2 linked regions of the Variovorax paradoxus EPS genome follow. Each later gene encodes a partner of the first gene's protein in a complex. Links are inferred from orthologs where the notes say so. Each region holds a gene or a part of one and is shown in the gene's direction. Other genes may lie near its edges.

Evidence for each region.
Region 2: the proteins of rodA (region 1) and mrdA are in contact, whole or in part, in a crystal structure (PDB 6PL5), measured with the Thermus thermophilus proteins. The link is inferred for Variovorax paradoxus EPS from one-to-one orthologs. Residues at the interface, in WP_223903423.1 of Thermus thermophilus: Phe161, Val165, Phe168, Val169, Leu172, Pro198, Tyr199, Glu202, Tyr211, Arg212, Asp213, Gln220, Val221, Gln223, Ser224, Ile226, Ala227, Ile228, Gly229, Ser230, Gly266, Phe267, Val270, Leu274, Tyr277, Gly278, Leu281, Phe285, Leu289, Arg297; in WP_223903432.1 of Thermus thermophilus: Arg4, Ile5, His6, Leu8, Ala9, Phe12, Ala15, Leu16, Leu19, Gly20, Arg22, Ala23, Trp24, Leu26, Gln27, Val28, Tyr31, Tyr34, Leu36, Leu43, Thr45, Asp47, Lys156, Gln157, Gly158, Ser160, Val184, Leu201, Glu202.

The regions. Positions count from the first base shown.
Region 1 is NC_014931.1:1,105,083-1,115,910, forward strand. The notes cover bases 7,868-10,828. They hold rodA (rod shape-determining protein RodA), read left to right. Parts: upstream 7,868-8,751; coding sequence 8,752-9,906; downstream 9,907-10,828. Other genes in these bases: VARPA_RS04970 (ATP-binding protein), read left to right, coding at 7,868-8,719; tldD (metalloprotease TldD), read left to right, coding at 9,964-10,828. Also shown: VARPA_RS04930 (lysophospholipid acyltransferase family protein), read right to left, coding at 1-28; VARPA_RS04935 (DUF2809 domain-containing protein), read left to right, coding at 38-481; mtgA (monofunctional biosynthetic peptidoglycan transglycosylase), read right to left, coding at 426-1,169; aroE (shikimate dehydrogenase), read right to left, coding at 1,166-2,023; VARPA_RS04950 (energy transducer TonB), read right to left, coding at 2,048-2,899; VARPA_RS04955 (ribonuclease catalytic domain-containing protein), read right to left, coding at 2,949-5,015; VARPA_RS04960 (YqiA/YcfP family alpha/beta fold hydrolase), read right to left, coding at 5,143-5,736; VARPA_RS04965 (response regulator transcription factor), read left to right, coding at 6,104-6,856; more of VARPA_RS04970, read left to right, coding at 6,863-7,867. UniProt on the Escherichia coli protein: Peptidoglycan polymerase that is essential for cell wall elongation. Also required for the maintenance of the rod cell shape. Functions probably in conjunction with the penicillin-binding protein 2 (mrdA).
Region 2 is NC_014931.1:306,914-317,668, forward strand. Bases 3,828-6,715 are described here. They hold mrdA (penicillin-binding protein 2), read left to right. Parts: upstream 3,828-4,230; coding sequence 4,231-6,201; downstream 6,202-6,715. Other genes in these bases: mreD (rod shape-determining protein MreD), read left to right, coding at 3,828-4,176; fahA (fumarylacetoacetase), read right to left, coding at 6,339-6,715. Also shown: Asp-tRNA(Asn)/Glu-tRNA(Gln) amidotransferase subunit GatA, read right to left, coding at 1-1,038; Asp-tRNA(Asn)/Glu-tRNA(Gln) amidotransferase subunit GatC, read right to left, coding at 1,038-1,337; VARPA_RS01470 (rod shape-determining protein), read left to right, coding at 1,551-2,594; rod shape-determining protein MreC, read left to right, coding at 2,681-3,658; more of mreD, read left to right, coding at 3,655-3,827; more of fahA, read right to left, coding at 6,716-7,607; VARPA_RS01495 (Bug family tripartite tricarboxylate transporter substrate binding protein), read right to left, coding at 7,765-8,739; hmgA (homogentisate 1,2-dioxygenase), read right to left, coding at 8,739-10,046; VARPA_RS01505 (DUF2783 domain-containing protein), read right to left, coding at 10,089-10,280; VARPA_RS01510 (FAD-dependent oxidoreductase), read right to left, coding at 10,294-10,755. UniProt on the Escherichia coli protein: Catalyzes cross-linking of the peptidoglycan cell wall. Responsible for the determination of the rod shape of the cell. Is probably required for lateral peptidoglycan synthesis and maintenance of the correct diameter during lateral and centripetal growth.

The DNA.
Region 1 (10,828 bases):
ACAACCAACCTGTGAGCTTTGCCAGCATATGGGCGCGATGATACGGGCCATGCGATGGCGATTCGATCCTCTTTCACTGGCGTGGGCGGTGGCCCTGTTCGTTGTTCTTGCGTTGCTGGCCACCGTCGGCGCGCGCTGGGGCTGGCTCCGAAGTTTCTTCGGCGATGTGCTGGCGGTGGTGTGGGTCTACTTCGTCTTCAAGACCGTCATCGCGGCGCGCGTGCTGCCGCTGGCACTGGCCGCGCTGGGCGTGGGCTATGCGGTGGAGTTGGGCCAGTTCATTGCGTCGGCGTGGCACCTGCACATTCCGAACCGCGCGTTGCGCATCGTGCTCGGCAGCACGGCTGACTGGTGGGACGTGCTGGCCTACACGATCGGCTTCGCGGGCGTGCTGGCGCTCGAAGCGCTGCGCACCAAGCTCGGCCTCAGGGCAGCTCGGCCGACGACATCCGCGCCACGACCGTCGACGCCCGTCCGCTGAGGTACGGCGAGCCGGGCCGGCGCTCGAAGAACTTCGGGCTCGGCAGCATCACCGCGAGCCGCGCAGCTTCGTTGGCACTCAGGCGCGAGGCGGGCTTTTTGAAGTAGTACTGCGATGCGGCCTCGGCACCGAACACGCCTTCGCCCCATTCGACGTTGTTCAGGTAGAGCTCGAGGATGCGGCGCTTGTCGAGAAAAACCTCCAGCAGCGTCGCGAGCACCAGCTCCTGGCCCTTGCGCAGCATCGTGCGTTCGCCCGAAAGCAGCAGGTTCTTTGCGAGCTGCTGCGTGATGGTGGAGCCACCGCGCAGGCGCACCGGCTGCACCGGCTTGCCGCGTGCCACGGCACGGGCGGCGCGTTTGGCGGCCAGTTCTTCGGCCTTGGCATTGCGTTGGCGTGCGCGCTCGATGGCTTCCCACTCCACGCCGTTGTGATCGACGAAGCCGGCATCCTCGCTTGCGATCACGGCGCGCTTGAGCGTGTCGTTGATCTGCGCGTAAGGCACCCACTCTTGCCGCCAGCCGCCTTCGCTGCCCTTGTGGATCGCGACCTGCCAGGCCTCGGAGCGCTGGAACGCGGTGCTTTGCGGATCGATCACCGCCATGGCCGCGATGCGCGCCACGAAGAAGAGTTCGAGCGCGAGAGCCGCCACCGCGAGGCAGGCGATCAGGCGCAGCACCGCTTTCATTGGCCGGCGGCGAGCGATGCGCGCAACTCGCCCAGCACCTGCGCCGAAGGCGGGCGCACGCCGCGCCAGATATCGAACGATTCGGCCGCCTGCTCGACCAGCATGCCGAGCCCGTCGCGCGGCACGGCGCCGTGTGCCTTGGCCCAAGCCATGAAGCCTGCGGCCGCTGGGCCGTACATCATGTCGACGGCGAGCGCGCCGGGGCGCAGCACCTTTGCGCTCACCGGCACTGCGTCGCCCGCGAGGCTGGAGGCGGTGGCGTTGACCACCACGTCGAAACTGCCCGGCACTTCGTCGAGCGCCCAGGCTTCGAGCGCGGCGCCGTGGCCGAGCGCGAGTGCCGCATGGCGCCGGACCACCGCAACCGCCTTGTCGACGGTGCGGTTGGCGACCACGATGCGCGAAGCTCCCGCATCGAGCAGCGGACCCAGCACGCCAGCGGCGGCGCCACCGGCGCCGATCAGCAGCAGCTCCTTGCCCGCCAGCGGCACGCCCGCGTTTCGAACGATGTCGTTGACGAGGCCGATGCCGTCGGTGTTGTCGGCGTGGATGCTGCCGTCGGCCCCGAAGCGCAGCGTGTTGACCGCCTGCGCGAGCAGGGCGCGCTCGCTGGTGTGCTGCGCCAAGGCGGCGGCTTCGAACTTGAATGGAACGGTGATGTTGCAGCCGCGCGCACTGTCGCCGCGCTCGGCGGCTTCACGTCGGAACGCGGCAATGCCTTCGGCGAAGGCGCCGAGCGGAATCAGCAGGCGGCCGTAGTCGATCTGCTGGCCGCAGAGTTCGGCAAAGCGGGCATGGATGCGCGGCGAGCGGCTGTGCTCGACGGGGTTGCCCATGACGCAATACAGGTCCATCGCTGCAGCCTTCTCGATCGATGCTTATTGGGAGATTTCCATCGTGCCGTCGCGCGCGAAGCGGAACGTGCCCTGGATCACCATCTGATCGGCCTGCTCCTGGCGCATCGCGTTCGTGAACTTGCCGAAGTTGCCGGTGCTGCGAACGATGGCCTGCGCCCGACGGTCGAGCGCGATGTTGCCCGAGCTCTGGTCGACCACGGTGGCGAGCACGTTGCCGTCGAAGTTGACGGTCAACGTCATCTTGAGTTCGCCGTACAGCTTCTTGCCGGCCAGCTCCGGGAAGTTTTCCGCGGCGCGCGCCTCGACGCGGCGCAGCATGGTGTCCACGTACACCGCGAACGCAGCCTCGCGCGTGGACGGGCTGACGTAGCGCTTCTTGGGGCGCGAGTTCTCTTCGTTCACCCGGCGCTCGATCTGGGCCAGCAGCTCGACCATCTGGCGGCGCTTTTCTTCCTGCGCGGCGGCTTCCGTCGGGTCGCCCGCGTTGCGCGGATCGCGCACCGGCATGGCGGCGATATCGCGCTTGAGCTGCGTGATCATCTGCATCTGCTCTGCCTGCAGGGCATCGACCTGTTTGCGCGCGTCTTCGAACGAATCGCCCACCGCGGTGAAGCTCGACGGCGGCAGCGGGCTGGTCGCGCGGCCCTTGTCGAGGTCGCCGCCGCCCGCGAGCGAGGTCTGCGCCATCAGCTTGGCGTTGGCGTCGGGCCGCTCCTTGGTCTTGCTGTTGACAAGGATCACCTCGAGCGGCGTGTCAGTGAACGCGCGGTTGAATGATTCGGGATCGACGAAGCGCACCGCCAGCAGCGCGGCATGCGCAATGACCGACACGCCCAGTGCAATCTGCAGCGTGCTGAGGTCCTTGAAGTTCATTCTCGAAACTCCTCCAGGGGGCGCACTTCTCCAGACGTCTCGCCGGAGTTCATGCAGGTGCGGGTGTGTTTTCCGGCGCGGCCTCGCTGTCGTTCAAATCGACGGCAATGGCGATCGGGCCGGCGACTTCTTCTTCATCCTCGCCGCTTTCGTCTTCCGCCGACGCATCGGCCTTCGGTGCATCGAGGCGCTCGAGCACGGTGCCGCTCACGTCGAGCGCAATCTCGTCGATCTCGCCGAGCTTCACGCGCAGGCGCGCACCGCGCTCCTGCTGGCCCGCGACCGGGAACACCAGCGGCAACGCATCGGCACGCACCAGCGCGCCGTTGGGGATGTCCTTGATGACCGTCGCTTCGAGCTCGGTGATGCCGTTCTGCTGCAGGTACTTGAGCGTCCAGAAGCGCTCCATGCCGCCCTGGTAGCCGTTGTAGGTGGCATAGGCCGCGTCGAAGCCCGAGAGGATCGAGAACAGGTCGGCGTCCTTCGGCTTGAAGGGCGCGGCCAGCGCGGCGGTCTTGCCGTGGCGGGCGGCCGCGATGATCTGCCACTGGTTCACCAGGTCGGTGTAGCGGCGCAGCGGCGAGGTGCTCCACGCATAGCTCTTCACGCCCAGGCCCGCATGCGGCAGCGCGCGCGTGCCCATGCGCACCTTGATGCCGGGCGCCAGGCTCGCCTGGCTGCGGTAGAGCCCGGGCACGCCGAGTTCGCCGAGCCAGCCGCCCCAGCTGCTGTTGGCCAGGATCATCGCTTCCGAGACGATCAGGTCGAGCGGCGCGCCGCGCTGGCGCGTCGTGATCTGCACCTGCTCGTTGCCGGTGGGTTCGTTGCCGTCGTTGCCGACGAGGCGGAAGTTGTAGTCGGGCCGGTTGAAGTTCTCGGGCTTGCCGCGCACCACTTCGCGTTGCGCCTTCAATTGTTTGGCGAGGCGGAACAGGAAGGAGAGCGGGGCGCGCAGGTTCGCGGCGGCCTCGGGCGTGTCGGGGCTCGTGACCGTGGCGTCTTCGAGCCAGGGCTGCGTGACGACGGCGTCGAGTTGGTCGTGGCGCAGGTTGGCGACGATCGGCACGCGTTCGAGCTTGGTCTCGGTGCCCTGCAGTTCGAGCGTGGCTTCGTCGAATCGCGCGTAGAGCGACACGGCCGGGCGGTCGGCGCCTTCGAGCAGCGTGTAGGTGTTGACCACCTCGTCGGGCAGCATCGTGATCTTGTAGCCCGGCATGTAGACCGTCGACATGCGCGCACGCGCGACGTTGTCGATGGCGCTGCCCGGCGTGAGTGCCAGGGCCGGTGCAGCGATGTGGATGCCGACCGTGACGGTGCCGCTGCCAAGGCCTTGCACCGACAGTGCATCGTCGATTTCGGTGGTCTGCGAATCGTCGATCGAGAAGGCCTCGACGCCGGTGGCGACAGGCAGGTCGTCCGCAATGGCCGGTGCCGCGAGCGCGGGGAAGCCGTGGCCCTTGGGGAAGTTCTCGAAGAGGAAGCGGCGCCAGTGGAACTGGTAGGGCGAATCGATCGCCCCGGCGCGTTCCAGCAGATCGAGCGGCGGGCGCTGCGTGGCGCGCGCGGCGTCGACCACGGCCTTGTATTCGGGGGCGTTCTTGTCGGGCTTGAACAGGATCTTGTAGAGCTGCTCGCGGATTGGCTGCGGGCACACGCCCTCGGCCAACTGCCCGGCCCATTCAACGATCTGCGCCTGAATGACTTTTTTCTTCTCGATGGCGGCGAGCGCCTGCTGCACGATTTCGGCCGGCGCCTTCTTGAAGCGCCCCTTGCCTGCACGGCGGAAGTAATGCGGCGCCTCGAAGAGGGCGAACAGCGCGGCCGCCTGCTGGGCGAGCGTGGGCTTGTCACTGAAATAGTCGGCGGCCAGGTCGGCAAAACCGAACTCGCCGTCGGCTGCGAATTCCCAGGCCAGGTCGAGGTCCATCGCGGCGGCGAGCGAGCGCGCCTCGGCGATCAACTCGGCAGGAGACGGTTTCTCGAAACGCAGAACGATGTTGGCGCCCTTGACCTTGACGCGCTTGCCGGTCTCGAGCTCGACCTGCGCCGAGGCTTCGGCCTCCGACAGGACACGGCCGCCGAGGTACTTGCCGGCTTCTTCAAACAATACAAACATAGGCGCGGATTCTCCCACGGCGAAAGACCGGCTCTCCCCTGGCTTGCCCACTTCGTGTGGCCTCCTTCCCCCTACCGGGGGCAACACCTGCGGCCCGGCGAAGCCGGTTCCGCGGTGTTTTTGGGCTTCAGACTGGATTGATGAACGCCATGACGTCGTCCAGGTGCGCCGTCTCGAAATCCGACAGCGCGTGGTCGCTGCCTTCCAGCAGCTTGATGTTGCTGTCTGGATAGCGCGCCGACATCTCGTGCCAGTCGAGCGCTTCGTCGCCCTTGGCGATGATCGCGAAGACACGCTCGGGCCGCGTGAGCGAGCCGACTTCCATGGCGCGCAGCTCGTGGATGTACTCGGGTCGGAAATAGAAATGCTCGGCCGGGTCGTGCCAGACGGTCTGGTCGCCGATGTAGCGCGTGAGGTCGCGCGCCGGGTACACGGCCGGATTGAGCAGCACCGCGCGGCAGCGCGTCATGCCGGCGACATAGGTGGCGTAGAAGCCGCCCAGCGACGAGCCGATCACGGCCATCGACTTGCGCGGCCAGTGCGCGATGCCCTTCATCACCATGTCGATGGCGTCGTGCGGCGAAGGCGGCAGTTGCGGGCACCACCATTCCAGGTTCGGATGCGCTTGCGCCACGCGCTGCGCCACGAGCCTCGCCTTGGTCGAACGGGGCGAGGAACGGAAGCCGTGCAGGTACAGCAGATGAGTGGTTTGCGGGTCCATGGGGGGAAGGGCGGGAAGGTGCGAACGCCGTACCTCGCTGGCCGAGGCGAGGTAATTCTGCATGAGGTCCGTGCCCGCAAAGCGGCTCGCGGCATTCAAAAAACCTGCGGCGAGGGGCTCTTGGGGAAAGCGATAACTCATAACGACTTACACCGCATGAAAGTCCCATCGGCCTCGGCCCTGCGACGTTCGCCTGGCTTGAGTTCGAAAGTATTCATGGGCTGCTCCTCGTTGCCGGCGTCGCACGCTCGGCGATGAACCCGCGGCAAAAAGAAAAAGAAAACGCCCAATTCTCGGGACCCGATCCGCCGTGCGCATCCCATGAAAGCGGTATGCATGTCCAGCGTCCGGCAAGGCGCCGAGGCTTATGCTTCATCCCATGAATACAGAGGCTCTGGACGACGGGACGCTGCGCCGCTGGGGCGTCTTGGTGGTCGAGGACGACAGCCGCGCACGCGCCTTCTTCGAAGCCAGCGTGCAGCGCAGCCCGCGTCTTTTCTGGCTCGGCAGCGCGGGCACGGTGCAGGAGGCGCGGGGCTGGCTGGCGCGCACCACGACGATTCCCGACGTGCTGCTGGTCGACCTCGGCATGCCCGATGGCACCGGCCTGGACGTGATCCGCGACGCCGTCGCTCGCTTTCCCGGCTGCGAGCCGCTGGTGGTGTCGGTCTTCGGCGACGAGGAGAACGTGCTCGCCAGCATCGAGGCCGGCGCGGTGGGCTACATCCACAAGGACGCCGCACCCGAGGACATCGCGCAGACCATCGTGGAGATGAAGGCTGGTGCATCGCCGATCTCGCCGATGATCGCGCGGCGGGTGCTGGCCAAGTACCGCAGCCTGCAATCGGCCAGCCTCGCGCCGGGCATGGCTGCTTCGGGCGCGGCACCCGAGACCGCCTTCGACGAGAACGAGCGCGGCCTGCTGTCGGCGCGCGAGCACGAGGTGCTGACGCTTATCGCCCGCGGCTTCTCGTATGCAGAAATCGCGCGGCTCAAGGGCCTGAGCGTGCACACGGTGCAGACCCACATCAAGAACCTCTACGGCAAGCTCGCGGTGCACTCCAAGAGCGAGGCGGTCTTCGAGGCCACGCGCCTCGGCCTGCTGCCTCACCCGGGCTGAGGACGGATGCTGGCGAGGCTGGGCGCACTGCTTTCGCTGTGGTTGGCGGTGCTGGTGATCGGCGCTGCCGGCATGGGGGCTGCGTCGGCGGAGCCGCTCCAGGCGGCCGATGGCTCGATCGAGCTGCGCCACGGCACCATCACGACGTCGGTCGACGGCATCACCCGCACCGGGCCGGTCGAGCTTTCTTATCACTGGGACCGCCAGCACCGCGGCCGGCCAGGCCTGGCGAGCTTCGACCTGCCTTTCACCCTCGCGGCCGCGCCGGCAACGCCCTGGGGCATCTTCATTCCCCGCGTCGGCAACGTCTTCGAGGTGCAGCTCAACGGGGCGTTGCTGCAGGTCTACGGCGACATGAGCGTGGGCAATGACGCCGACTACGCCAAGGCGCCCATCTATGTGCCCGTGCCGGGGCACCTGCTGACGGCCGGCGAGAACCACCTGCAGATCCGCCTGCGCGCCGACAGCGCCCGGCGCGCGGGACTCTCGCGCGTCGTCGTCGGCCCCGCCACGCCGGTGCGCACCGAGCTCTTCGAGAGCGCTTATGCCTGGCGCTTCACCGGCTCGGTGCTGCTGACCGCCTTCAGCCTGATCGTGGGCAGCATCGCGCTGGCGCTCTGGCTCACGCAGGTGGACACCGGCGCCGTGGGGCGGCAGCGGCGCGACGGCATCTATTTCTGGGCGGCGCTCGCCGAGTTCTGCTGGGCGGTCCGCGTGGCAGACGGCGTGATCGCCGAGCCGCCGCTGTCCTGGGTTCCCTGGGGCGTGCTGATGGCCGCCTGCTACGCGGGCTGGGCGGCCTCGGCCATGATGTTCTGCTATCACCTCGCGGGGTGGGCGCGGAATCCGCGCCTGCAATGGCTGCGCTGGCCGCTCGCCGTGGTCGTCGCCGGCACAGTGGTGGCGAGCGCGCTTGCGCTGCATCGCGAACAACCGGTGTGGCTCACCGGCTGGCTGGCCGTCGAGATCGTGATCATCGGCGTCTTCGTGGGCGGCTTCGTGGTGGCGACCGTGCGCAACCCGAGCACCGAGCGGATGCTGGTGGCCATCGCGGCGCTCGTGACGGTGGCCTTCGGCCTGCGCGACTGGCTGGTGATCCGCCTGAGCGACGCCTACGGCGAGACGACCTGGGTGCGCTATTCGTCGATCTTCTTCGGCATCGCGCTGCTCCTGATTGTGCTGCGGCGCTTTCACGCGGTGAGCACGCAGGCGCGCGGATGGGTCGCGGCGCTGGCCGACCGGGTCGCGCAACGCGAGCGCGAACTGGCGCTGACCTATGCCGAGCTCGAACAGGTGGCACGCGACCAGGCGCGCACCCACGAGCGCGAGCGCATCCTGCGCGACATGCACGACGGCGTGGGCTCGCACATCAGCTCGGCGATCCGGCAGTTGCAGTCGGGCCAGACCAGTTCGGAGGAACTGCTGCGCACGCTGCGCGATTCGCTCGACCAGCTCAAGCTGTCGATCGACTCGATCCACCTGCCGCCGGGCGATGTCGGCGCCCTGCTGGCGGCGCTGCGCTACCGGCTGGAACCCCGGCTGGTGGCGGCGGGCATCGAGTTCGAATGGGCGGTGGAGGAGGTCGGGCCGGTGCAGCTGCTCGATGCGCACGCCATGCGGCAACTGCAGTTCCTGCTGTTCGAGGCCATCTCCAACGTGCTGCAGCACGCGCAGGCCAGCGTGCTGCGGATCGAAGCCGACATGCAGGGCGACACCGTGCGGCTGCGGGTGATCGACAACGGCCGCGGCTTCGACGCCTCGCAGGTTCCCAGGGCCCTGTGGGAGCGCGCCGGCGCGATCGGCGCGCGCCTGGCGGTCGAAAGCCGACCGGGGCGCACGGTCGTTCAGCTCGCTTTCGGCTGAAAGGACATGCGGGGCGCGGATAATCCGCCCCCATGTCTGCCGTGTTCAATCAGCCCTCCCTGGCGCGTCGAATTGCGCCCATCTTCCAGGGCTTCGACGGCTTTCTGGCCTTCGCCGTGCTGCTGCTCGCCTTCGCCGGGCTGCTGACCATGTATTCCTCCGGCTACGACCACGGCTCGCGCTTCGTCGACCATGGCCGCAACATGCTGCTGGCCGGCTTCATCATGTTCGTGGTGGCGCAGGTGCCGCCGCAGCGGCTGATGATGTTCGCGGTGCCGCTCTACGCGGCGGGCGTGGCGCTCCTGATCGCGGTGGCGCTCTTCGGCATCACCAAGAAGGGCGCACAGCGCTGGATCAACATCGGCGTGGTGATCCAGCCCAGTGAAATCCTCAAGATCGCCATGCCGCTGATGCTGGCCTGGTGGTTTCAGCGGCGCGAAGGCCAGTTGCGGCCGCTCGATTTCGTGGTGGCCACCGTGCTGCTGGCGGTGCCGGTCGGGCTCATCATGAAGCAGCCCGACCTGGGCACCTCGCTCCTGGTGCTGGCGGCGGGCCTGGCGGTGATCTTCTTCGCCGGGCTGCCCTGGAAGCTGATCGTGCCGCCGGTGGTGATCGGCGCCATCGCGGTGACGCTGATCGTGAGCTTCGAATCGAAGCTGTGCACCGACGGCGTCGACTGGCGGGTGCTGCACGACTACCAGAAGCAGCGCGTGTGCACGCTGCTCGACCCGAGCAAGGACCCGCTGGGCAAGGGCTTCCACATCATCCAGGGGATGATCGCCATCGGCTCGGGCGGCGTCGGCGGCAAGGGCTTCATGCAGGGTACGCAGACGCACCTCGAATTCATTCCCGAGCGCACCACCGACTTCATCTTCGCCGCCTATTCCGAGGAGTTCGGGCTGGTGGGCAACCTGGCGCTGATCTCGGCCTTCATCCTTCTCATCTTCCGCGGGCTGGCCATCGCAACCAGTGCGTCGACCCTGTTCTCGCGCCTGCTGGCGGGGGCGGTCACGATGATCTTCTTCACGTATGCCTTCGTGAACATGGGCATGGTGAGCGGCATCCTGCCGGTGGTGGGGGTGCCGTTGCCGTTCATCAGCTATGGCGGGACGGCGATGGTGACGCTGGGGCTGGGGCTGGGCATCCTGATGTCGATCGCCCGGGCCCGAAAGCTGGCGCAGAACTAGGCGCCCGAGTGCCCTTGGGGGCGGCGCGGAAGAGGGTGGCTGCCTAGAATGGCAGTCATGATCTCTCGCGAACCCACCATCGAGCGCCTGGCAACAGCCCAACAACTCCTGCTCACGCCGTTCGGACTCGACGAATCGCACCTGAGCAAGGCCCTCGCCGAGATCACCTCGCACAAGGTGGACGACGCCGATCTCTACTTCCAGTACACGCGCAGCGAAGGCTGGAGCCTGGAAGAGGGCATCGTCAAGACCGGCAGCTTCAGCATCGACCAGGGCGTCGGCGTGCGCGCGGTCAGCGGCGAGAAAACCGCATTCGCCTATTCGGACGACATTTCCGAAGCCTCGCTCCTCGATGCGGCCCGCACGGTCCGTTCGATTTCCTCCGCCGGCCGCACCGGCCGCGTGAAGACGCCGACCCGCAAGATTGCCTCGAGCCGGTCGCTCTACAACGGCGTCGACCCCATCTCCACGCTCGACAGCACGGCCAAGGTCAAGCTGCTCGAAAAGACCGAGAAGCTGGCGCGCTCGCGCGATCCGCGCGTGGCGCAAGTCATGGCAGGCTTGGCGAGCGAATACGACGTGGTGCTCGTGGCGCGCGCCGATGGCACGCTGGCCGCCGACGTGCGCCCGCTGGTGCGCCTGTCGGTCACCGTGATCGCCGAGCAGAACGGCCGCCGCGAAGTTGGCTCCGGCGGCGGCGGCGGGCGATTCGGCCTTGCCTACTTCGACGACGAGAAGATCGCCGAATACGTCGACCAGGCCGTGAAGGCCGCCTTGACCAACCTCGACGCCCGCCCGGCCCCGGCCGGCGAGATGACTGTGGTGCTCGGCTCCGGCTGGCCCGGCATCCTGCTGCACGAGGCCATCGGCCACGGCCTGGAAGGCGACTTCAACCGCAAGGGCTCGAGCGCGTTTTCGGGCC
Region 2 (10,755 bases), 800 kb from region 1 along the record:
CTGCTTCGCGCGATGGCCGAACTTCACGCCGTCGAAGCGGCTCAGGTTGCTCGACGCTTCGGCCGCGGCAAGGATGTAGTACACGGGAATCGACAACTCGGTGCGCGGCAGCGACACCTCGACGCGCTTGGCGCCGAGCTTCTCGTACTGCGCGAGCGCTGCGTCGATGGCGGCGCGCACGCCGGGTGCCACGCCTTCGCCGAAGAACTCCTTCGGCACGCCGATGCGCAAGCCCTCGAGCGAGTCGTTCAATGCGCGGCCGAAGTCTTCGGCGGGCTTGTCGATGGAGGTCGAATCGCGGTCGAGATCGGGGCCGCAGAAAGCCGACAGCAACAGCGCGCAGTCTTCGGCCGAACGGGCCATCGGGCCGGCCTGGTCGAGGCTCGATGCGAAGGCCACCATGCCGTAGCGCGAGGCGCGGCCATAGGTCGGCTTGATGCCGGTCACGCCGCAGAACGATGCGGGCTGGCGGATCGAGCCGCCGGTGTCGGTGCCGGTGGCTGCGGGCGCAAGGCGTGCCGCCACGGCCGCCGCGCTGGCGCCCGAGGAGCCGCCCGGAATGCGGTCGCGGTTCCACGGGTTCCGCACCGGCACGGCTTTGTCGTGGCCCACGGCGGGCACGGCGACGTTCTCGTTGGCTGAGCCCATCGCGAACTCGTCGCAGCTCAGCTTGCCGAGCGTGACCGCGCCGGCCTCGGCCAGGCGGCGCACCACGGTGGCGTCGAAGGGCGAGCGGTAGCCCGCGAGCATCTTCGAGCCGGCGGTGGTGGCGAAATCGGTGGTGACGAAGATGTCCTTGTGCGCGATCGGCACGCCGGCCAGCGCCGGAGCATTGCCGGCGGCGAGGAGCGCGTCGGCCTTGCGGGCCTGGGCCAGCGTGACTTCCTCATTGACGTCGACAAAGGTGCCGAGCGATTCGTGGGCCTTCATGCGGCCGAGAAAAGCCTGCGAGGCTTCGACGGCCGAGACCTTGCGCTCGGCCAGGGCCTTGGCCAGGGCGACCACGCCCATCTGGTGCAGTTGCTGTTCGCCGCTCATTATTCGATCACCTTGGGCACGAGGAAAAGGCCGGCTTCGACGGCGGGGGCGCTCTTCTGGTTGGCTTCGCGGTTGTCGGGTTCGCTCACCACGTCATCGCGCAGGCGCAGGGTGATGTCTTCGATGGCGGCAACCGGATGGGCCAGGGGCTCGATGCCGGCGGTGTCGACCGAACGCATACGTTCGACTAAATCGAAAAAGCCGTTGATCTGGCTGAGCATGCGCTCGCTTTCGTCGGAGGCAAGCTGCAGCCGCGCCAGGGAGGCGATGCGTGCGATATCTGAAGCGTCAAGGGACATGGGTCGGACCGGTCAAAAAACCGAAGGTAATCGCACGCCTAAGGGGGTGCTAACACGGGAATCAGAGGGGATTCGGGTATTATCCCGCCTTTGCCGCAACCCCCGCGAACGCGCCGGCTTTTGCGCCAAAAACGATCAATTCACCCCGTCAAACGACCCAAAAATAGAGCGACGACCTGCCGATGCGCAGGCCGTGCTCAGAGGATTCCGCACATGTTTGGAGCTTTCCGTCGGTACTTTTCCACCGACCTTGCGATCGACCTCGGCACCGCCAACACCCTGATATTCGCCCGCAACAAGGGCATCGTGCTGGACGAGCCCTCGGTCGTCGCGATCCGCCACGAAGGCGGCCCCCACGGCAAGAAGGTGATCCAGGCCGTCGGCCGCGAAGCCAAGGCCATGCTGGGCAAGGTGCCCGGCAACATCGAGGCGATCCGCCCGATGAAAGACGGCGTGATCGCCGACTTCGTGATCACGGAGCAGATGATCAAGCAGTTCATCAAGATGGTGCACCCGCGCACGCTGCTCACGCCGAGCCCGCGCATCATCATCTGCGTGCCTTGCGGCTCGACCCAGGTCGAGCGCCGCGCCATCAAGGACGCGGCCGAAGCTGCCGGCGCCACGTCGGTCTATCTCATCGAAGAACCCATGGCCGCGGCCATCGGCGCCGGCCTCCCCGTCAGCGAGGCCTCGGGCTCGATGGTGGTGGACATCGGCGGCGGCACCACCGAAGTGGGCGTCATCTCGCTGGGCGGCATGGTCTACAAGGGGTCGGTGCGCGTGGGCGGCGACCGCTTCGACGAAGCCATCATCAACTACATCCGCCGCAACTACGGCATGCTGATCGGCGAGCCGACGGCCGAAGTCATCAAGAAGACCATCGGCTCGGCCTTCCCGGGCTCCGAAGTCAAGGAAATGGAAGTCAAGGGCCGCAACCTTTCCGAAGGCGTCCCGCGCAGCTTCACCATCAGCAGCAACGAAGTGCTGGAAGCCCTGACCGATCCGCTCAACAACATCGTCTCGGCCGTGAAGAACGCGCTGGAGCAGACGCCGCCCGAACTGGGCGCCGACATCGCCGACCGCGGCATGATGCTCACCGGCGGCGGCGCCCTGCTGCGCGACCTCGACCGCCTGCTGGCCGAGGAAACGGGCCTCCCGGTGCTCGTGGCCGAAGACCCGCTGACTTGCGTGGTGCGCGGCTGCGGCATCGCCCTGGAGCGCATGGACCGTCTGGGCAGCATCTTCACTAGCGAGTAAAAGGCGAAAGCCATCATCGGCCGGCCTCTGCTTGCATAGGCCGGCTTTTTGTTATTTGATTCCGCACCACCGCCGGGTCTGAATTCATGCCTCTGGGCACGCTCGATCGCACAGCGCCACCCCTGTTCAACCAGGGACAGTCGGCACTCAGCAAGCTGATCTTCTTCGGCGCGCTCTCCCTGTTCCTCATGGTGGCCGATGCACGCTTTCATATCGTGCAGCCGATCCGCGCGACCCTCGGCGCGGTGCTCTACCCGGTGCAATGGGTGGCGCTCAAGCCGGTGCAGCTCATGATGGGCGGCGGGCGCTACCTCGAAGACCTGCAGACCGCCCAGCGCAACGAGGCCGATGCCCGCAAGGCGCTGATGATGCAGGCCCAGCGCGCGAGCCAGGCCGACACGCTGGCGCAGGACAACGCGCGCCTGCGCGAGCTGCTCGAGCTGCGCCAGACCACCGCAACGCCGGGCCGCGCGGCCGAGGTGCTCTACGACGCGGCCGACCCCTACACCCGCAAGATCGTCATCGACCAGGGCCTCGCCCACGGCGTGGCCGCCGGCTCGCCGGTGATCGACGCGCACGGCGTGCTCGGCCAGGTCACGCAGGTGCTGCCCCTCACGAGCGAAGTCACGCTGGTGATCGACCGCGACCTCGCGATTCCCGTTCAGAACACCCGCACGGGCGTGCGCAGCGTGGCCTTCGGCGACGCCTCGGCGCACGGCGGCGGGCTGGAGCTGCGTTTCATGGCCGCCAACGCCGACCTGCAGGAGGGCGACCTGCTCTCCACCAGCGGCGTCGACGGCATCTACCCGGCGGGCCTTCCGGTCGCGAAGATCGAGCGCATCGAGCGCCGCGCCGACTCGGGCTTCGCCCGTATCTACTGTGTGCCGCTCGCCAGCGTGACCGCCGCGCGCTACGTGCTGGTGCTCGAGCCGACCGGTGCCCCGACCGCGCCGCCACCCGCCGCGCCCGCGACCACGCAGCGCAAGCGCGCCGAGGGCAAGCCCGGGGCCGGCAAGAACGAGAAAAAGCCCGCGGCACCCGCGGGCGCAGGAGGCGGCCGATGATCAAGCGTCCCGGCCAGCAGCAGCTCCTGCTGCCCGTCAGCCCCCTCTTCATGTGGACCAGCCTCGTCGTGGCGCTCCTGGTCAACATGATCCCCATCGGCCGTGCCGCCTGGATGCCCGACCTGCTGGCGCTGGTCATCGTGTTCTGGGGCGTGCACCAGCCCTCGCGCGTGGGCATCGGCGCGGCCTTCGTGTTCGGCCTCTGCATGGACGTGCACCAGGCCTCGATGCTCGGCCAGCATGCGCTGTCCTACACGACGCTGGGCTTCTTCGCGATCACGATCCATCGGCGCCTGCTCTGGTATCCGGTGCTGTCGCAGGCGCTGCAGGTGCTGCCGCTCTTTGCGCTGTCGCAGCTTATCGAGGTCATCACGCGGATGATCGGCGGTGGCGTGTTCCCGGGCTGGTCGGTGCTGATCTCGCCAGGCGTGGAGGCCGCGCTGTGGCCTCTGGCCTCCGCTCTCTTGCTGGCCCCCCAACGCCGCACCCCGGAACCCGACGAGAACCGCCCCCTCTAAGCCTTGCCCGCGGCATTTGCCATTGCCCCAGCGCGCGCCTAAGCTCCCACCGCCATGACCGAAATCCGCAACGTCGCCGCCGACCTCGCGCGCTTCAAGCGCCGCGTGATCGTGATCGGCCTCGCTGTGCTTTTCGCGTTCGGCCTGCTGAGTTCGCGGCTGATCTACCTGCAGGTCACGCGGCATGAAGACCTGGCCGAGCAGGCCGAGAGCAACCGCACGGCCATCGTGCCGGTGGTGCCCAACCGGGGCCTGATCCTCGACCGCAACGGCATCGTGCTGGCCTCGAACTACTCGGCCTACACGCTGGAGATCACGCCTTCGAAGGTGAACGATGTCGAGGAGACCATCGACAACCTCACGCAGGTGCTCGAAGTCTCGCCGCGCGACCGCCGCCGTTTCAAGCGCCTGCGCGAAGACTCTCGCAGCTTCGACTCCATTCCGATCCGCACCCGCCTGAGCGACGAAGAGGTCGCGCGCTTCGCGGCCCAGCGCTACCGCTTTCCGGGCGTGGAGATCAAGGCACGGCTCTTCCGCAACTACCCGAACGGCGAGACCGGCGCGCACGTGCTCGGCTACATCGGCCGCATCAACCAGCGCGAGAAGACCGCGATGGAAGACTGGGAAGAAGAGGAACAAGCCAACTACAAGGGCACCGACTACATCGGCAAGCTGGGCATCGAGCAGAGCTACGAGAAAACGCTGCACGGCCAGACCGGCGTGGAGCAGATGGAAACTTCGGCCGGCGGGCGCGCCATCCGCCGGCTCGCAAGCCACCCGGCCACACCGGGCAATACCGTGATGCTGTCGCTGGACATCAAGCTGCAGAAGCTGGTGGAAGACATGTTCGGCGACCGCCGCGGCGCGCTGGTGGCCATCGACCCCAAGACGGGCGAGGTGCTGGCCTTCGTGAGCAAGCCCACGTTCGATCCGAACCTCTTCGTCGAAGGCATCGACACCGAGAGCTGGAAAGAGCTGAGCGAATCGCTCGACAAGCCGCTCCTGAACCGCGCGCTGCGCGGCACCTACCCGCCCGGCTCCACCTACAAGCCCTTCATGGCGCTGGCGGCGCTGCAGACCGGCAAGCGCGGCGCGAGCGTGGTGGTGAACGACCCGGGCTACTTCAACTTCGGCGGCCACCGCTTCGGCAGCCCCGAAGGCAACCTGGGCGGCGTCGACATGCGGCGTTCGATCCAGCTGTCGAGCAACATCTACTACTACTCGCTGGCCAACGAGATGGGCGTGGACCTGATCCACGACTTCATGAAGCCGCTGGGCTTCGGCCAGATCACCGGCATCGACCTGGGCGGCGAGGTGCGCGGCGTGCTGCCCAGCACCGAGTGGAAGCGCAACGCCTACAAGCGGCCCGAGCAGAAGAAGTGGTATGCGGGCGAAACCATTTCGCTGGGCATCGGCCAGGGCTACAACACCTTCACGATGCTGCAGCTCGCGCAGGCCACGGCCATCGTGGCCGACGGCGGCATCAAGCGCAAGCCGCACCTCGTGCTGGCGACGCGCAACACGGTGAGCGGCCAGGTGGTGCCGCTGCCGCAGCCGCCGCCGGAGAACCTGGGCTACACCGCGGCCAACGTGGCGGTGATTCGCGAGGGCCTCACCAGCGTGGTCACCAGCGGCACCGCGCGCAGCGTGTTCGCGGGCGCGGGTTACCAGGCGGCCGGCAAGACCGGCACGGCGCAGGCGGTGACGCAGGCGCAGAACACCAAGTACAACGCCCGCGCGCTCGAGGAGCACCAGCGCGACCACGCGCTCTTCATGGCGTTCGCACCGGTCAGTGATCCGAAGATCGCGGTGGCGGTGATCGTGGAGAACGCCGGCTGGGGCGCTGGCGCCGCGGCACCCATCGCGCGCCGGGTGTTCGACTACTGGCTCATGGACCAGTACCCGAGCGAGGCCGACATGGCCGCCATCAAGATCGGCAAGGCCGGCGCGCCGATGGGCAAGCCGCGCGTGGCGAGCGAAGTGGCGTGGCCGGTGGCGACGACGACGCCTGCCACTGCTCCCTGATCTCTTGCTCCCTCTCCCCTTGGGGAGAGGGTTGGGGTGAGGGTGAGCGGCATTCGAGGCCGCGCGATGCTGTGAGGCCGACTGCCCTCACCCTAGCCCTCTCCCGCTAGCGGTAGAGGGAACAACGCGGAAGCCTCTCAGCCAGCCACCGTGCCGCTGACTTCACCCAGCCCGATACGCACAGCCCCCGCGCGCTCGCAGTAGCCGCGCATGACCAGCGTGTCGCCGTCTTCCAGGAACGTGCGCTTCTCGCCGTTCGGCAGCGTGATCGGCTGCTTGCCGCCCAGCGTGAGTTCCATCAGCGAACCGGCCTCGTCGGGCTTCGGCCCCGAGAGCGTGCCCGAGCCCAGCAGGTCGCCCGGCTGCAGGTTGCAGCCGTTCACCGTGTGGTGCGTGATGAGCTGCGCGGCGGTCCAGTAGGCGGCCTCGGTGGTGTTGCCGCGCGTGAGGCGCGCGGGCGCGATGCCTTCGGCGCGCATCTTCGCGGTCTGCAGCAGCACTTCGAGCGTGATGTCGAGCGCGCCGGCCTCGCGGTTCGACGGCGCATCGAGATACGGCAGCGGTTGCGGATCGCCCGCGGGCCGCTCGAACCTCGCGCGGAACGGCGCGAGCGCCTCCATGGTCACGATCCACGGCGACAGCGTGCTCGCGAAGTTCTTCGCGAGGAACGGGCCGAGCGGCTGGTATTCCCAGGCCTGCAGGTCGCGTGCCGACCAGTCGTTGAGCAGCGTCACACCGAACAGGTGCTCTTCGGCCTCGCCGATGGCGATCGGCTCGCCCAGCGCGTTGCCCTGGCCGACCAGAAAGCCCAGCTCCAGTTCGTAGTCGAGGCGCTTGGACGGGCCGAAGCTCGGCTCGGCCGCATCGGGCGCCTTGGTCTGGCCCTGCGGGCGCTTGAAGACCTGGCCGCTCACGCCGATGGACGAGGCGCGGCCGTGATAACCGATGGGCACCCACTTGTAGTTGGGCATCAGCGGCTGGTCGGGGCGGAAGAGCTTGCCGATGGTGGTCGCGTGGTGGATACCCGTGTAGAAGTCGGTGTAGTCGCCGATGCGGCAGGGCACCGTCATCTCGGCCTTGGCTTGCGCGAGCAGCGCCTTCGACCATGCGGCCTGCTTGTCGCTGCCTTCGGCGAGGCCCGCGGAGATCGCGGCGCGCAGGGCCTGGCGGTCCTTCACGCTCGCGCCCATCAGCGCGTTCATGTCGTCGGTGTCCACGAGGCCCGCGGCCTTCAGGTCGAGCACCTGGTCGCCGATCGCGACGCCGATGCGGAAGGCCTCGCTGCTGCCCGCGGTGCGGAAGCGGCCGAAGGGCAGGTTCTGGATCGGGAAGTCGGTGCCGGCTTCGTTGGCCGAGGCGACCCAGCTGCGCAGCTTGGGGTCGTGGGTGGCGTTCAGTGCGGTCATGCGTGTCCTTGAATTGGGTGGGAGAGGAATCCGGATTGGTGGAAGGAAATCCGGCACCGTTCGGACTGAGCTTGTCGAAGTCTTGCGCGGCGCTTCGACAAGCTCAGCGTGAACGGTGGGTGGATGGTGTGTGAGTGGATTGCGTGCGCGTCGGTCTTCAGTCCGCGGTCATGCCGGCTTTCCTGGCCACATCACCGAGGCGCTGGTATTCGGTCTGCGTGAGCGTCGCCAGCTCCTGCGCGGTCGAGCCGCGCGGCGAGAAGCCGGCCTGCTGCAGCTTGGCCTTCACGTCCGGCATCGCGAGCGCTTCGACGAAGGCTTCGTTCAGCGCTTTGACCACGGGTGCCGGCAGGTTCGCCGGTCCGTACACACCGAACCACGGATCGAGCGCGTAGCCCTTGAGGCCCGCCTCAGCCATCGTCGGCACGTCGGGCAGCGAAGGCGACCGCGCCGGCCCGGCGACAGCCAGCGCGCGCAGCTTGCCGGCCTGGATGTGCGGCAGCGACGCCGGCAGGTTGTCGAACATCAAGCCGATGTTGTTGCCCAGCATGTCGGTGATGGCCGGGCCGCTGCCCTTGTAGGCCACGTGCACGAGCTCGGTGCCGGTCATCTGCGCGAACATCACGCCCGCCAGGTTCATCGAGGTGCCGGCGCCCGCGGTGGCGTAGGGCAGGCCCGGGTTCTTCTTCGCGGCGGCGATCAGGTCGGGCACCGACTTGATCGGCGAGGCGGCCGGCACTTCGAGCACGATGGTCGAGGTGCCCAGCAGGCTGATCGCTGTGAAGTCCTTGCGCGGATCGAAGGCCATCGACTTGTAGATGTGCGGGTTCAGCGCATTGGTCGAGATCGCGCCGAAGCCGATGGTGTAGCCGTCGGGGGCGGCCTTGGCCACGGCGTCCATGCCGATGTTGCCGCCCGCGCCGCCGCGGTTGTCGATGAGCACCGGCTGGCCGAGCTTTTCCGACACCTTCTGGCCCACGGTGCGCGCCACGAGGTCGGTGGTGCCGCCGGGCGTGTAGGGCACGATGAAGCGAATCGGCTTCGACGGAAAGTCCGCCGCGTGCGTGAGCAAGGGCGCAGCGAGCAGGGCGAGAGCCGCCGCGCGGCGCGTGAGAGCGAAGGCGTTCTTCATCATGGCTTGAACTGGTCCTTCAGCCCCGCCCAGCAGTCGGCGTAGTCGGTGTCGAGCGCCGGGCTCTTCAGCGCGAAGTTCGTCGGAATGAAGCGAAAGCGGCTCTCGAACATGAAGGCCAGCGTGTTGTCCAGCTTGTGGGGCTTGAGGTCCGCGTGCGTCGCCTTGTCGAAGGCTTCCTCGTCCGGGCCGTGCGGCACCATGCAGTTGTGCAGGCTCGCGCCGCCGGGCTTGAAGCCGCCCGGCTTGGCGTCGTATTCGCCGAGCACCAGGCCCATGAACTCGCTCATGAGGTTGCGGTGGAACCAGGGCGGACGGAAGGTGTTCTCCATCACCATCCATCGCGGCGGGAAGATCACGAAGTCGCAGTTGGCGGTGCCGGGCGTGTCGCTGGGCGATGTCAGCACGGTGAAGATCGACGGATCGGGATGGTCGAAGCTGATCGAGCCGATGGCCATGAAGCGCGCCGTGTCGTACTTCACCGGCGCGAGGTTGCCGTGCCAGGCGACCACGTTGAAGGGCGACTGCTTCGTCGGCGCTTTCCAGAAGCGGCCGGCGAATTTCTTGACCAGTTCATAGGCGCCGCCGTCTTCCTCGAACGCCGCCACGGGTGCCTGGAAATCGCGCGCGTTCGCGAGGCCGTTCGAGCCAATGGGACCCAGCTCGGGCAGCCGGAAATGCGCGCCGTAGTTCTCGCAGACGTAGCCGCGCGAGAGACCGTCCGGCAGCGCCACCTTGAAGACCATGCCGCGCGGCAGCACCGCGATTTCGCCGGGCTTCACGTCGAGCACGCCGAGTTCCGTCGTGATGACGAGGCGGCCTTGCTGCGGCACGACCAGCATCTCGCCGTCGGCGTTGACGAAGGCGCGCTTGTCCATCGAGCGGCCGGCCAGGTACATCAGCGAGCCGATGCCGACCTGCGATTCGGCATCGCCGTTCGCCGCGACCGTGTGCATGCCGTCGATGAAGTCGGCCTCGGCCGCGCCATCGAGCGGCATCGGGTGCCAGCGCATCGGCTCGGGCGGCAGCGCGATCTCGCGGGCGCCACCGGTCGTCCAGTGCGGCTGTGCGTAGGGCTGGTAGCGGCCTGACACCACCGAGGGCTGGCGGCGGTAGAGCCAGGTGCGGCGGTTCTCATGGCGCGGCGCGGTGAAGGCGGTGCCCGAGAGCAGTTCGGTGTAGAGATCGAAGGGCCCGCGCTGCGGGTTGTTGCGGCCCTGCGGCAGGGCGCCAGGCACAGCTTCGGAGGCGTATTCGTTGCCGAAGCCGCCGAGGTAGCGCCGTTCGGTGGCGGGAATGTCGGTCATGGTGTTCTCTTTCGAAAATCGCGATGAGGTGGGAACGCGCGCCTAGCTGCCGCGCGCGGCTTCGAAGGCCTCGCGCAGCACGGCGAGCGAGCCGATGTGGTTGGCCAGCACGAGCGCGAGGCGCGCGTTGAAGGCGTGGCTCTCCTCGGTGGAAAGCCCCTGGTGCGCCGCGATGAGCGCTTCGTAGAAATCGTCGGGCGCCTCGAGGTTCGGCGTGGTGATCAGTGCTTGCATGCTCATGCCTTTGTCATGCTCTTGCCAGTGCGCGGTCGATGGCCGCACGGATGTTCGCAGGTGTGGGTTGCCGCCAGCGCGCGCACACATGCTGGTCGGGCCGCAGCAGGTAGACGGTACCGGGTTGCGCGTCGTAGCGCTGGGTGGCGAGTTCGCCTTCGGGCGTCGTGCCTTGCACGCGCACGATGTGCAGCGGCGCGTCGAAAGCCTTCAGCACCTCTGCACTGCGCTCGGCGGCTTCGCCCGCGCCGAAGACCAGTGCAGTGAACTGCTGGCCATGGCATTCGCGCAGCAGCCAGCCGGTGCTTCCGTCGGCTCGCACGGCCGGCGCATCGGCCGCGGCAGCGCCCGGCACCATAGCGCCCTTGAAGGCGTCGGCATCGACCGTGTTGAGCGGCGAATCGCGCAGCACCGCCGGCACCGAGAGCCGCCCGCTGTTGACCAGCGTGCGCGCGAACGCATGGCGCTTGGTCAG